Regions from separate parts of the Corallococcus sp. RDP092CA genome, predicted to be linked through region 1. Evidence: riboswitches for the same ligand, from Rfam matches in the RefSeq annotation. Region 1 holds a riboswitch; the other holds the start of a gene.
The links. Region 1 has a riboswitch for cobalamin ahead of U8525_RS08255 (hypothetical protein). Riboswitches for the same ligand answer to the same signal wherever they lie in the genome.
Positions count from the first base shown of each region.

Region 1 (5,368 bases):
GCAGAACCCCACCGTGTCCCGCCGCCAGGACCAGACGCGCCTGTCGTTGGGCGCTCGCTGGGCACGGCCCTTCGGGGACACGGGCGAGGGCAGCGCTCGCGGCTTCTTCCGCCGCGACTGGCTGGACGTCACCGGCGGCACCACCGGCGTGGACTCCGGCGCGCAGCGCTACACCGTGGGCGGCGTGGAGGTGGAGGGGCGCGCGGTGTGGGGACCCCACGCGCTCGCCGTCACGCTCGCCGGGTCGTCGGAGTCCGTCACGCAGGCCGTGGGCGCGCAGGCCGCGTCCTGGTGGCGCGCGAGCGTCATGGCCATGGACGAGCTGTCCCTGTTCTCCGAGCGCCTGAAGCTCGTGCCCTCGCTGCGCGTGGAGCGCGTGGGGCGCTTCTCGCTCCTGTCGCCCAAGCTGGGCGCGAGCGTGGACCTGGGCCACGGCTTCGGCGTGCGCGCCAACGCGGGCCAGTCCCACCGCGCGCCGTCGTTCCTGGAGCTCTACATCCGCCAGGGCCTGCTGCTGCCCAACCCGGAGCTCAAGCCCGAGCGCGCCCTGTCCGTGGACGCCGCGGCCTTGTGGCGCGATGACGCCTGGAGCGTCACCGCGGGCGGCTTCGCGGCGGTGTACGAGAACCTCATCGCCTACGAGCTGTACCCGCCCATGCTCGCCAAGCCCTACAACTTCGCCGCCGCGCGAGTGTGGGGCGCGGAGGTGGAGCTGGAGGCCCGACCGCGCGCGTGGCTCACCGCCACCAGCAGCTACGCGTGGACCCGCACGCAGAACCGCTACGGTGACCCGCGCTACTTCGGCAAGGAGCTGCCGTATCGCCCTCGCCACAAGTGGGTGGGGCGGCTGCGCGTGGGGCCGGGCTGGCTCAACGGCCGCGCGGAGGTGCTCGTCCAGTCCGCGCAGCTGATCAACCGCGTGGGCGAGGCGCGGCTGTCACTGCCCTCGCGCACCTGGGTGAGCGTGGGCGCCTCCAGCACCTTCCTGCACCGGCCGGACCTCACCGTGTCGTTCGACGTGAAGAACCTGCTCGATGCGCGGACCGCCGACTACACCGGCATGCCGCTGCCCGGCCGCGCCGCCTACGTGACGCTCGCCGTGGCGCTCGACCCATCTCCTCCGGAGGATTCCCATGTCGCGTCCCCTCCCTGATGCGCGGTTCGCGCTGTTGCTGTCGGCCCTGGCGGCGGCGCTCCTCACCGGCTGCCCGGAGGAGAAGGTCCTGTGCACGACGGGCCTGAGCGTCTGTGGCGCCGAGTGCGTGGACCTCCAGGGCGACCCGTCGAACTGCGGCGCGTGTGGCACCGCGTGCGGCGCGGGAGAGACGTGTCAGGCGGGCGCGTGCGGCTGCCAGCCGGGCACGGAGGTCTGTGGTGACGCCTGCGTCGCGCTCATGAGCGACCCGCTGAACTGTGGCGCTTGTGGCGCCGCGTGCTCCTCCGGGCAGGTCTGTGAAGCCGGCACCTGCCGCGAGGGCTGCTCCGCTGGCGCCGAGCGGTGCGGGGACAGCTGCGTCGTGCTCGCGGAGGATTCGCTCAACTGCGGCGCTTGCGGCACGGTGTGCCCGGACGTGCAGTCCTGCCACGCGGGCCGCTGCATGTATGACGTGGTGACGGCCTGCTACACCAACGGGCAACTGGTGGGCATCCAGGCGGGGACGGACCGGATGGGGCCCCGGCGGCAGTTCGGCTCGGGCGTGCAGTCGCTGGCGGCCTGGGATGGCGTGGTGCTGGCGGCGGACGCGGCGCGCGCGGTGCTGTCGCAGGCTCCGGCGGGGGCGCTGGGGACGGTGGCGGAGGAGGACTCGCTGGGCGCGGTGGCGTCCTCGCCCAATGACATCCTGGTGGACCCCCCGTATGTGTATGTCCTCGACTCGGTCAACAACACGCTCCAGGTGCTCAAGCGGGAAGGGGCTTCGCAGGGCGGAGGGCTGGGATTGCGCACGGTGGGGCAGGTGAACCTGGGCGCCAACACCAGCCCGCAGGTCATCGCGAAGCGCGGCGACACGTTCTACATCCCGCTGTTCGGCACGGCCGGCTCCGACTTCAAGCAGGGCAACGCCGTGGCGCGCGTCAGCGTGAGCGATCCGGAACACCCCCGGCTCGTGGACACCCTGCCGCTCACGGGCCTGGACCTGAAGTCCTTCGATGGCGGGACGACGATGGCGCTCCCGTACGCGGCGGTGTCGGTGGACGCGGGCGTCTACGTGGCGCTCACCAACCTGAACCCCGCGAATGACTACCTGCCCAACGGGCCCGGGATGCTCGCGCGCATCGACCCAGCGGATGGCGGGGTGCGGGCCATCGATCTGGGCGCGAAGGACTGCCTCAACGCGGGCGACGTGATGGAGGTGGGAGACCAGCTGGTGGTGAGCTGCCTGGGCGAGGCGGTGTTCGACACCACGAGCGGCTACCGGGCGAAGGCGGTGAAGGCCACGGGGCTGGTGCTGGTGAAGGATGACCAGCCGGTGGCCTCGTATGCGCTGTCGCCGGGTTGCACCGGGGGGCCGGAGAACGGCTGCGACCTCGCGGTGGGCGGACGGCTCGCGGTGGTGGGCAACGCCGTGTACGTCACGGACGTGAACGCGGGCCGCGTGTTCGTGGTGGAGGTGCGCGACGGCCAGCTCGTCGAGCGGCGCGGCAACTCCACGCCTCAGGCGGCGGGCCCGGCGCTGGATGCGTGTCCGGTGGACCCCCGGCGCCAGGTGTCCAATGCCATCGACATCGTCGCGGTGCCGTGAGGCATTGGCCCGCCTGTATTGACAAGCACTGCCGTCCGCCATACTCCAGCGCGCGTCGTTGGTACGCCGCATCCGCGCAGGGTGCGGCGTTGAAAAAGGGAACCCGGTGTGAAGCCGGGACTGCCCCGCAGCGGTGAGCAGGAACGAACGCCGTCCCCGCAAGCACTGGCCCTCGGATGGGCTGGGAAGCGACGGCCAGTAGGTGGGTGTCCCGGTGAGGGCCTCCCGCGCCTGCGAGTCCGAAGACCTGCCACGACCCATGCCTCCGGGCATGGCCAGACCGAAGCCTCCGAGGGGAGGTGACGGAGGTCTTCCGCTCGCGCGGCGTGTCGTGGCCTGACGTGTCCCTCGTGCGCGGTCCGCTCTCCGTCCCCGCCCCTTGGATTCACCTCGCCCGTGGGGGCGATGCAAGGGAGCAGTCGCGGATGAAGACAGAGCGGATGATGACGGCGCGGGGACTCAAGGGCTTCACGTGGGTGCTGACGACCCTCGCGATGGCGCTGCTCCACACCGGGTGCGGCGATGAGTGCATCGATGACTTCGACTGCCGCGACCAGGGCACCCCCGCCGCGGGACAGCGCTACACCTGCGTCGAGAACAAGTGCGAGCAGACGCCCATCGCCGTGCCGGACGCGGGCACGGAGACCGATGCGGGCACGGAGACCGACGCGGGCACGGACACCGACGCCGGCACCGAGACCGACGCCGGCACCGAGACCGACGCGGGCACGGAGACCGATGCGGGCACCGAGACCGACGCGGGCACCGAGACCGACGCGGGCACCGAGACCGACGCCGGAACGGATCCGTGCGAGGCCGCCACCTATGACCCGAAGCTGGGCACGCTCCAGCTCCAGGCGGGCTTCGTGGCCGGTGAGGCCGCGACGCTGCCCTCGGCCGCGGGGCCGGTGGGCGTGACGCCCGGTCCCACGTACTCGCTCTACACGGTGGTGTCGGACAGCTACGTCGGCCCGCATGCGCTGTACTCACTGGGCACGTGGCCGCAGGTGTCGCTGGGCACGGCGTCGCTGTTCGACGTGGCCGCTCCCGCGGACCAGAGCCCTGGCGCTCAGCTCTTCCTCAGCAGCTACGTGGAGACGGACGGCCTGCGCGTCCTCACCGGCTACACGAAGTCCGGCGCGGGCTTCCCGGGCTCCGTGGGCGTGTATGACGTCGCCACGCCCGCCAGCTCCACCTACGTCTCCGCGCCGAGCAACTTCTCCGCGGGCGTCGTGCCGGGGGCGTTCCTCATCAACGGCGGCGGGCTCGACACGGTGTCGGCCGGCCTGGCCGTCTACGCGCTGAAGACGGACGTCACGCCGTACACCGCGCTGAAGGTGGGCACGCTCCCTCCGGAGACGGGCGGCAGCGGCTTCACCGCCGTGTCCACCAACGGCGTCGCGATGCTCGGCTACTACTCCGACGAGACCTTCCTCAACGAGGGCCGCGCGGTGGGCCCGGCGGTCATCTCCGAGGCGCTCACCTCCGGCACGCCGTTCGCCGTGGCGGATGCGCCCGCGCTCGACGTGGGCTCCAACTTCGTCGCGGCCGCGGGCCACGGCGAGGGCGTGTCGGTGCTCCGCGGCGACTACGTCCCGCCCGACTACAACTTCGCCGGAACGGACATCTCGCGCTTCGCCTTCACCGTGACGAACGGTGGCGCGACCGTGACCGTGGGCGCCCGTCAGCCCGTCCTCGTCTACGTGGACCAGTGCACGAGCGTCACCGGGATGACCGCCATCGGCGCGGACCTGCTCGTCGGCGTGGATGACAAGAACGGCGCGCGCCTGGTCCGCATCCAGCAGGCCCCGTGAGCATGCCCATGAGGACGGCCCTTCTTCCAAAGTCGTTCGCGCTGGGCGTCACCGCGCTCCTCACCGTGGCGTGCGGCGGCGAGGACTGGCAGGACTCCACCCAGGCCCAAGCGCTCGTGGGGGATCCGTTCGCGGACCGCATCGTGTCCTTCTCTCCGGGCACCGGCGCGGGGTTCGGTCAGAGCCTGCTGCCGGGCATCGTGCTGGGCGCGCCGCAAGGGGATGGCGCGGGCTCGGGTTCGCTGGACGTGCTGTCGCTCGGGCGCAACGGCGTCATCGTCCTGGAGTTCACCGACATCGCGGTGAAGGACGGGCCGGGCGTGGACCTGCTCGTCTTCGAGAACCCGTTCATCAAGCCCAACGGCAAGCCGTTCGCGGAGACAGGCGTGGTGGCTGTCAGCGACGACGGCGTCACCTGGTACGAGTTCCCCTGCGCGTCGTCCGACGTGGCGAACAACTACCCGGGCTGCGCGGGCGTCACGCCCGTGTACTCGCACCCCTCCAACGGCATCCCGGCCACCGACCCGGCCGTGGCGGGCGGTGACGGCTTCGACCTGGCGAGTGTGGGCCTCACCCGCGCCCGCTTCGTGCGGATCCGCGACTCGGGCGCCAACGGATACGCGGGCATCAGCGGCGGCTTCGACCTGGATGCCGTCGCCGTGGTGAACGGCGTGCAGCTGCCGTAGCCGCGCGGAGCGCCGGGGCCGTTCTCCAGCGGACGGTCCTGGAGGCTTCGCGCGTCCACCTGGCGCAGCCGGGCCGGGGGAAGGCTTCCGGGGTGGGGGCGGCGGGATTAGATGCCCGCTGTTCCTC
Region 1 covers NZ_JAYESI010000005.1:173,079-178,446, forward strand. The annotation lists gene U8525_RS08245 (TonB-dependent receptor plug domain-containing protein) at 1-1,153, shown strand, start outside; gene U8525_RS08250 (MXAN_6577-like cysteine-rich protein) at 1,134-2,741, shown strand; cobalamin riboswitch at 2,784-3,011, shown strand; gene U8525_RS08255 (hypothetical protein) at 3,167-4,555, shown strand; gene U8525_RS08260 (cell surface protein) at 4,564-5,241, shown strand.

Region 2 (5,368 bases), 130 kb from region 1:
CGTTGAGCTCCTCGGCGCGGCCCTCGGCGGGCACCTGGTCGCCGTGCTCGTCCGGGTCCTTCTGCTTGCGGGGGTCCAGCGGGATGCCGGCGCTCTTCTTGAGGTATTCGTCCTTGGGGTCCATGCCGTCATTCCTCCCTTGAGCCCTCAAGGTGGTGACGGGGCGCCGCGCCGGGAGCGGCCGGGCGGCCGGGGGGACGCTTCCTCAGTTGAGGTACTTCGGCCTGGCGGGCGCGGCGGGGGGCTGGGCCTTCATCATCTCCAGGCCCTGGCGGGTGAGGACGAAGCGGACGACGCCGGAGCCGCGCTCGGTCTCGATCTCGGCCTCGAAGGCGGGCCCGGCGATGCCGCCCAGGGACACGTCCTTGCGCAGGTTGTTCACGCGGCCGGAGAGCAGATCGCCAGCCACCTCGCGCGAGCCCTCGCCGCGCGTGTACAGCTCGTAGGCGGCCTCGTGCAGCGTCATGGCCAGCGCCGGGGTGAGGGGCTGGGAGCTGAAGAGCACGGAGATGAGGAGCCAGTAAGGCGTCTGTTCAGCCATCGCGCGGGGCAGTGTAACGGGTGCGGCTAGCGGGCGCGCGGCTGTCTGCGGGAGGCGATGGCCTCCGCGAGCACGCCCTGGGCCTTCCAGTGGCCATACAGGCGGCCCTGGGACGCGAGGAAGTCCAGCCGCTGCCGGGTGCGCGCGTCCAGGCGCCCGGGGGGCGCGTCGCGGAACGGCGTGCCGGGCAGCGGCATGAAGGTGTGGCCGTGCACGCGGGCGCCCAGGTCGGACAGGCGCTGCATGAGGTCCAGGGTGGCGTCCACGTCCGCGGGCTCTTCCCCCGGCAGGCCCAGGATGAAGTCCACGTTGGGCACGAAGCCGCCCTCCACCGCGAGCCGGGCGGCGCGCACCACGGTCTCCACGTCGTGGCCGCGCCGGGTGGCCTGGAGGATGCGTTCGGAGCCGGACTGGCCGCCGATGATGAGGTTGTCGTTGGCCACGTAGCGCTTGAGCAGCGCCAGGGCCTCCGGCGTGACGTGCTCCGGGCGCACCTCCGAGGGGAAGGTGCCGTAGTAGACGCGCCCGTCCGGGGCCATGGCCTCCGTCACGGCGACGAGCAGCGCCTCCACGGCGGCCAGGTTCACGGTCTCGTCGGCGGTGCCGTAGGACAGGGACGTGGGGGTGATGAAGCGCAGGTCGCGCCGACCCATGCGGCGCAGCTCGCGGGCCCAGTGGGCGATGTTGGCGATGGTGCGGTGCCGGAAGCGCGCCTTGGACATGAAGGGCGTCTGGCAGAAGCGGCACGCGTAGATGCAGCCGCGGGTGATCTCGATGGCGCCGTACTTCACGTGCTTCACGGCGAACGGCGGGAAGTCGTCCAGGCGCACGCCCTCGCCGTGGCCGCGCTGCACGAGCTTGCCGTCCTCGAGGTGCGCGGTGCCGTGCGTGGCGCGCGGGTCCTCGCCCTTGAGGACGCGGGCGAGGATGGCGCGCAGGGTGTGCTCGCCCTCGCCCACGGCGACGAGGTCGAAGCCGGCCTGGAGCGTCTGGAGCGTCTCCGCGGTGGCGTGCACGCCGCCCGCGATGCAGAGGACGTCGCGGCCCTCCAGCCGCTCGCGCACCCACGTGAGCTCCTCCACGGAGGGGCCGAAGCTGGCGGAGTAGAAGGACCACGCGGCGACGACGGTGTCGCCCGCGTCCACGCGCGCGCGCAGGGTGTCCAGCAGGGCCTCGCGGCTGCGAGGGAAGTGCAGCGACACGTCCGCGAGCGCGGGGTCCGCCTCCACGGCGCCGGCGAGCACGGTGAAGGCGTACTTGCCGGGGTACTGGTAGCTCAGGACGAGCGAGACCTTGCGAGGCGTCTGCGACATGGCTGCCGGGGATGATGCCACAGGGCCCGCGCCCGGCGGGGCACGCCTGCCCGGCGCGCGGGCACGGCCCCCCAACCCTCGGTGAGCAGTCATGCCGAGCCTCCTCGCACGGAAGCGCGGGCGCCTTCCATCCGTAACCTGCGGCCCCGGCCTTGATGCTTGGCGGAGGCAGCGCTCGCGTCTAACGTGCGCCCCGCCGACGGTGCCTCGCGGGAGTCCGCGAGGTTTAGCAAGGGAATCCGGTGGGAATCCGGAGCTGCCCCGCAGCGGTGAGTGGGAACGAACGCCGTCAGACGCACTGGTCCGGCAGTCGGACTGGGAAGCGACGGCCAGTAGGCGCCACGGACGCGGCCTCCTGAACGGGAAGCGCGCTCCGGAAGCACGCCCACGAGTCCGAAAACCTGCCGCCGGCCCCTGCGGAGAATCGTCTCCTCCAGGGCGGTACCCCGGGCCCTCGCGGGAAGGTCCGGCAACCCTTCGCGGTCCACGCGTCCGCCACCGCCCGTGCCCCGGGCCCGGGAGCCGTGTGTCCCGGTGTCCCTTCCGCACGCGGCGCGCACGGCCGCTCGGGCCTGGAGTCCCTCCTCATGACGTCCCCTTCCCTCCCCCCGTCCGCCACGGAGACCCGCATGGTGGACATGGTCTTCCCGGATCAGACCAACCACTACGGCACCCTCTTCGGCGGACAGGCGCTGCGCTTGATGGACATGTCCGCGTTCATCACCGCCAGCCGCTACGCGCGGCGCACCGTCGTCACCGCGTCCAGCGAACGCGTGGACTTCCACACCCCCGTGCGCCAGGGCCAGCTGGTGGAGCTGGTGGGCCGCGTCGTCGCCACCGGCCGCACCTCCCTCACCGTGGACGTGGAGCTGTTCGCCGAAGACCTCCTGTCCGGCGCACGACAGCTGTGCACGCGCGGACGCTTCATCCTCGTCGCGCTCGACGCGGAGCGCCGTCCCACCGCCGTGCCGCCGCTCGCGCCGGAGAACCAGACATGACAGACATTGCCTTGACACCTGAAACAAGCCGGGCGTATAGACGACGCCATGCTGGTGCCTGGGTTTGCCCAGGCTGAAAAGGGAACCCGGTCCGAAGCCGGGGCTGCCCCGCAGCGGTAGGTGAGAACGACCGCCGTCCATGACACTGGCGCCCACGTGGGCGCTGGGAAGTGACGGCCAGTAGGAACTCCGGCACCCCGGTGCCGGACGCGCTCACGAGCCCGAAGACCTGCCCGCATCCGTGTCGTGGGAGACATCCACGGACGGTTCGACCTGGAGCCCCGAGGGAGGGCGGGAAGGTCCGCGCAAGGCCTTGTTTCCACAGGACTTTGCCCGGCACGTTCCCTCCTCATCCCTCCTGTCTCCAGCCACCCGCGGGGGTGGGGGTCGGTGTCTTCGGGCCCTCACGCGGCCCGGGTGCGCGGCGTCGCGCCTGGACACCCCTCCCTCCACCTTCGCGGGCCATTGGCCGGGCGACGCGGGTCGCCCGTGAGGACGGACGACGATGCGTGGAACACCGCGGAGACGGCGCGAGGCAGTGACAGGACACGGGAGCCAGACACGGCGCGCCAGCCCCCGGGTGCGGCGCCGCTGACGACGTCCTCCGTTTCGCGACGCAATTCCTTTCATCCACCGTGGCCGCGTCCCGCGCGCGCCGCCAGGGGAGCCGTCTGCCTTTGAACGCCATCCGCTACCCCGACGGGAACGTGCTCCTGCGCAACCTGTCGCGCGAGTTCCCCGTCGTCACCCACGGCGAGGGCGTCTACCTGTACGACGCCCAGGGCCGCCGCTACCTGGACGGCTCGGCGGGCGCGCTGGTGGCCAGCGTGGGCCACGGCAACCGCGAGGTGGCGGACCGCATCCATGCGCAGCTGCTTCAGGTCGCGTACGTCAACGGCACCCACTTCACGACGGAGGTGACCGAGGCGCTGGCCGCGCGCCTGTGCGCGCACGCGCCCGCGGGGCTGAGGCGGGCGGCCTTCCTCGGCTCGGGGTCGGAGGCCATCGAGGCGGCCGTGAAGTTCGCGCGGCAGCTGTGCGTGGAGCGGGGCCAGCCCCAGCGCACGCGCGTCATCACCCGCGTGCCCGGCTACCACGGCAACACGCTCTACGCGCTGTCCATGTCCGGACGGCCGCACTACCAGACGTTCTTCGGCCCCCTGCTGTCGGAGGTCGTCACCACGCCCGCGCCCTACCCCTACCGCTGCGGCCTGGAGGACTACGCGCGGGACGGCGCCGCGCACTACGCGCGGCTGCTGGAGGAGACGCTCCAGCGCGTGGGGCCGGACACCGTCGCGGCGTTCGTCGCGGAGCCGGTCATCGGCTCGTCGGCGGGCGCGGCCGTGCCGCCGCCCGGGTACTTCGAGCAGGTCTCCGCCATCTGCCGCCGCCACGGCATCCTGGTCATCGCCGACGAGGTGATGTGCGGCTGCGGGCGCACCGGGCGCTTCTTCGCGAGCGACCAGGTGGGGCTCACGCCGGACCTGCTGGTGCTGGGCAAGGGCCTGAGCGGCGGCTACGCCCCGCTGAGCGCGGTGCTGGTGCGCGAGGACCACCTGGAGGAGCTGCGCCAGGGCTCCGGCGGCTTCATGCACGCGCAGACGTACCTCCAGGCCCCGTGCATGACGGCCGCGGGCGTGGCGGTGCTGGACTACTACGAGCGGCACGACCTGGTGGCGCACGCCGCGCGCGTGGGCGCCCACCTGCAACGCCGCCTGCGCGAGGTCCTCCTGCCCCTGCCCCACGTGGGCTCCGTGCAGGGCGTGGGGCTGATGGCGGGCGTGGAGCTGGTGGAGGACAAGGCCACGAAGCGGCCCTTCCCGCGCACGCGCAAGGTGGTGGAGGGGCTGCTCGCGGAGCTGTTCTCGCGGGGGCTCGTCCTCTGGCCCAACACCGGCCACGCCGACGGGACGAACGGCGACCTGCTGATGGTGGGCCCGCCGCTGATCATCACCGAGCCCCAGGTGGACGAGCTGGTGGACCTGCTCGCCCGGGGCCTGACCCGTTTCCTGGAGCGGTCATGACCTTTCGCATCACCTATTCGGTGTTGGACGCGGACCTGACGGAGCTGCACGCGCGCTTCGACGCGGCGCTCGCCACGGTGCGCGCCCGCCTGGGCGCGGAGCACCCGTCGTGGATCGCCGGCAAGGCGCACGCGAGCGGCGACCTGCTGGACAGCCGCAATCCCTCGCGGCCGTCGGAGGTGGTGGGCCGCTTCCACCGCACCGCGCCCGGCGAGGTGGGGCGCGTGGTGCTCGCGGCCAAGGAGGCCCAGCGCGCGTGGGGCGCCACCGCGTGGGAGGAGCGCGTCCGCATCCTGCGCCGCGCCGCGGACCTCATCTCCGAGCGCCGGTGGGAGCTGGCCGCGGGGATGACGCTGGAGGTGGGCAAGAACCGGCTGGAGGCGCTGGGCGACGTGGAGGAGTCCGCGGACCTGCTGCGCTACTACGCCGGCCAGGTGGAGTCCGCGCGCGGCTTCCACCTGCCCATGGCGCGCCTGTCCCCCCGCGAGGACA
Region 2 covers NZ_JAYESI010000005.1:304,978-310,345, reverse strand. The annotation lists gene U8525_RS08790 (hypothetical protein) at 1-124, opposite strand, end outside; gene U8525_RS08785 (hypothetical protein) at 206-541, opposite strand; gene U8525_RS08780 (TIGR04013 family B12-binding domain/radical SAM domain-containing protein) at 568-1,854, opposite strand; cobalamin riboswitch at 2,038-2,278, shown strand; gene U8525_RS08775 (acyl-CoA thioesterase) at 2,442-2,852, shown strand; cobalamin riboswitch at 2,888-3,104, shown strand; gene U8525_RS08770 (aspartate aminotransferase family protein) at 3,530-4,876, shown strand; gene U8525_RS08765 (aldehyde dehydrogenase family protein) at 4,873-5,368, shown strand, end outside.
Region 2: another riboswitch for cobalamin. It lies ahead of U8525_RS08770 (aspartate aminotransferase family protein); the one in region 1 lies ahead of U8525_RS08255 (hypothetical protein).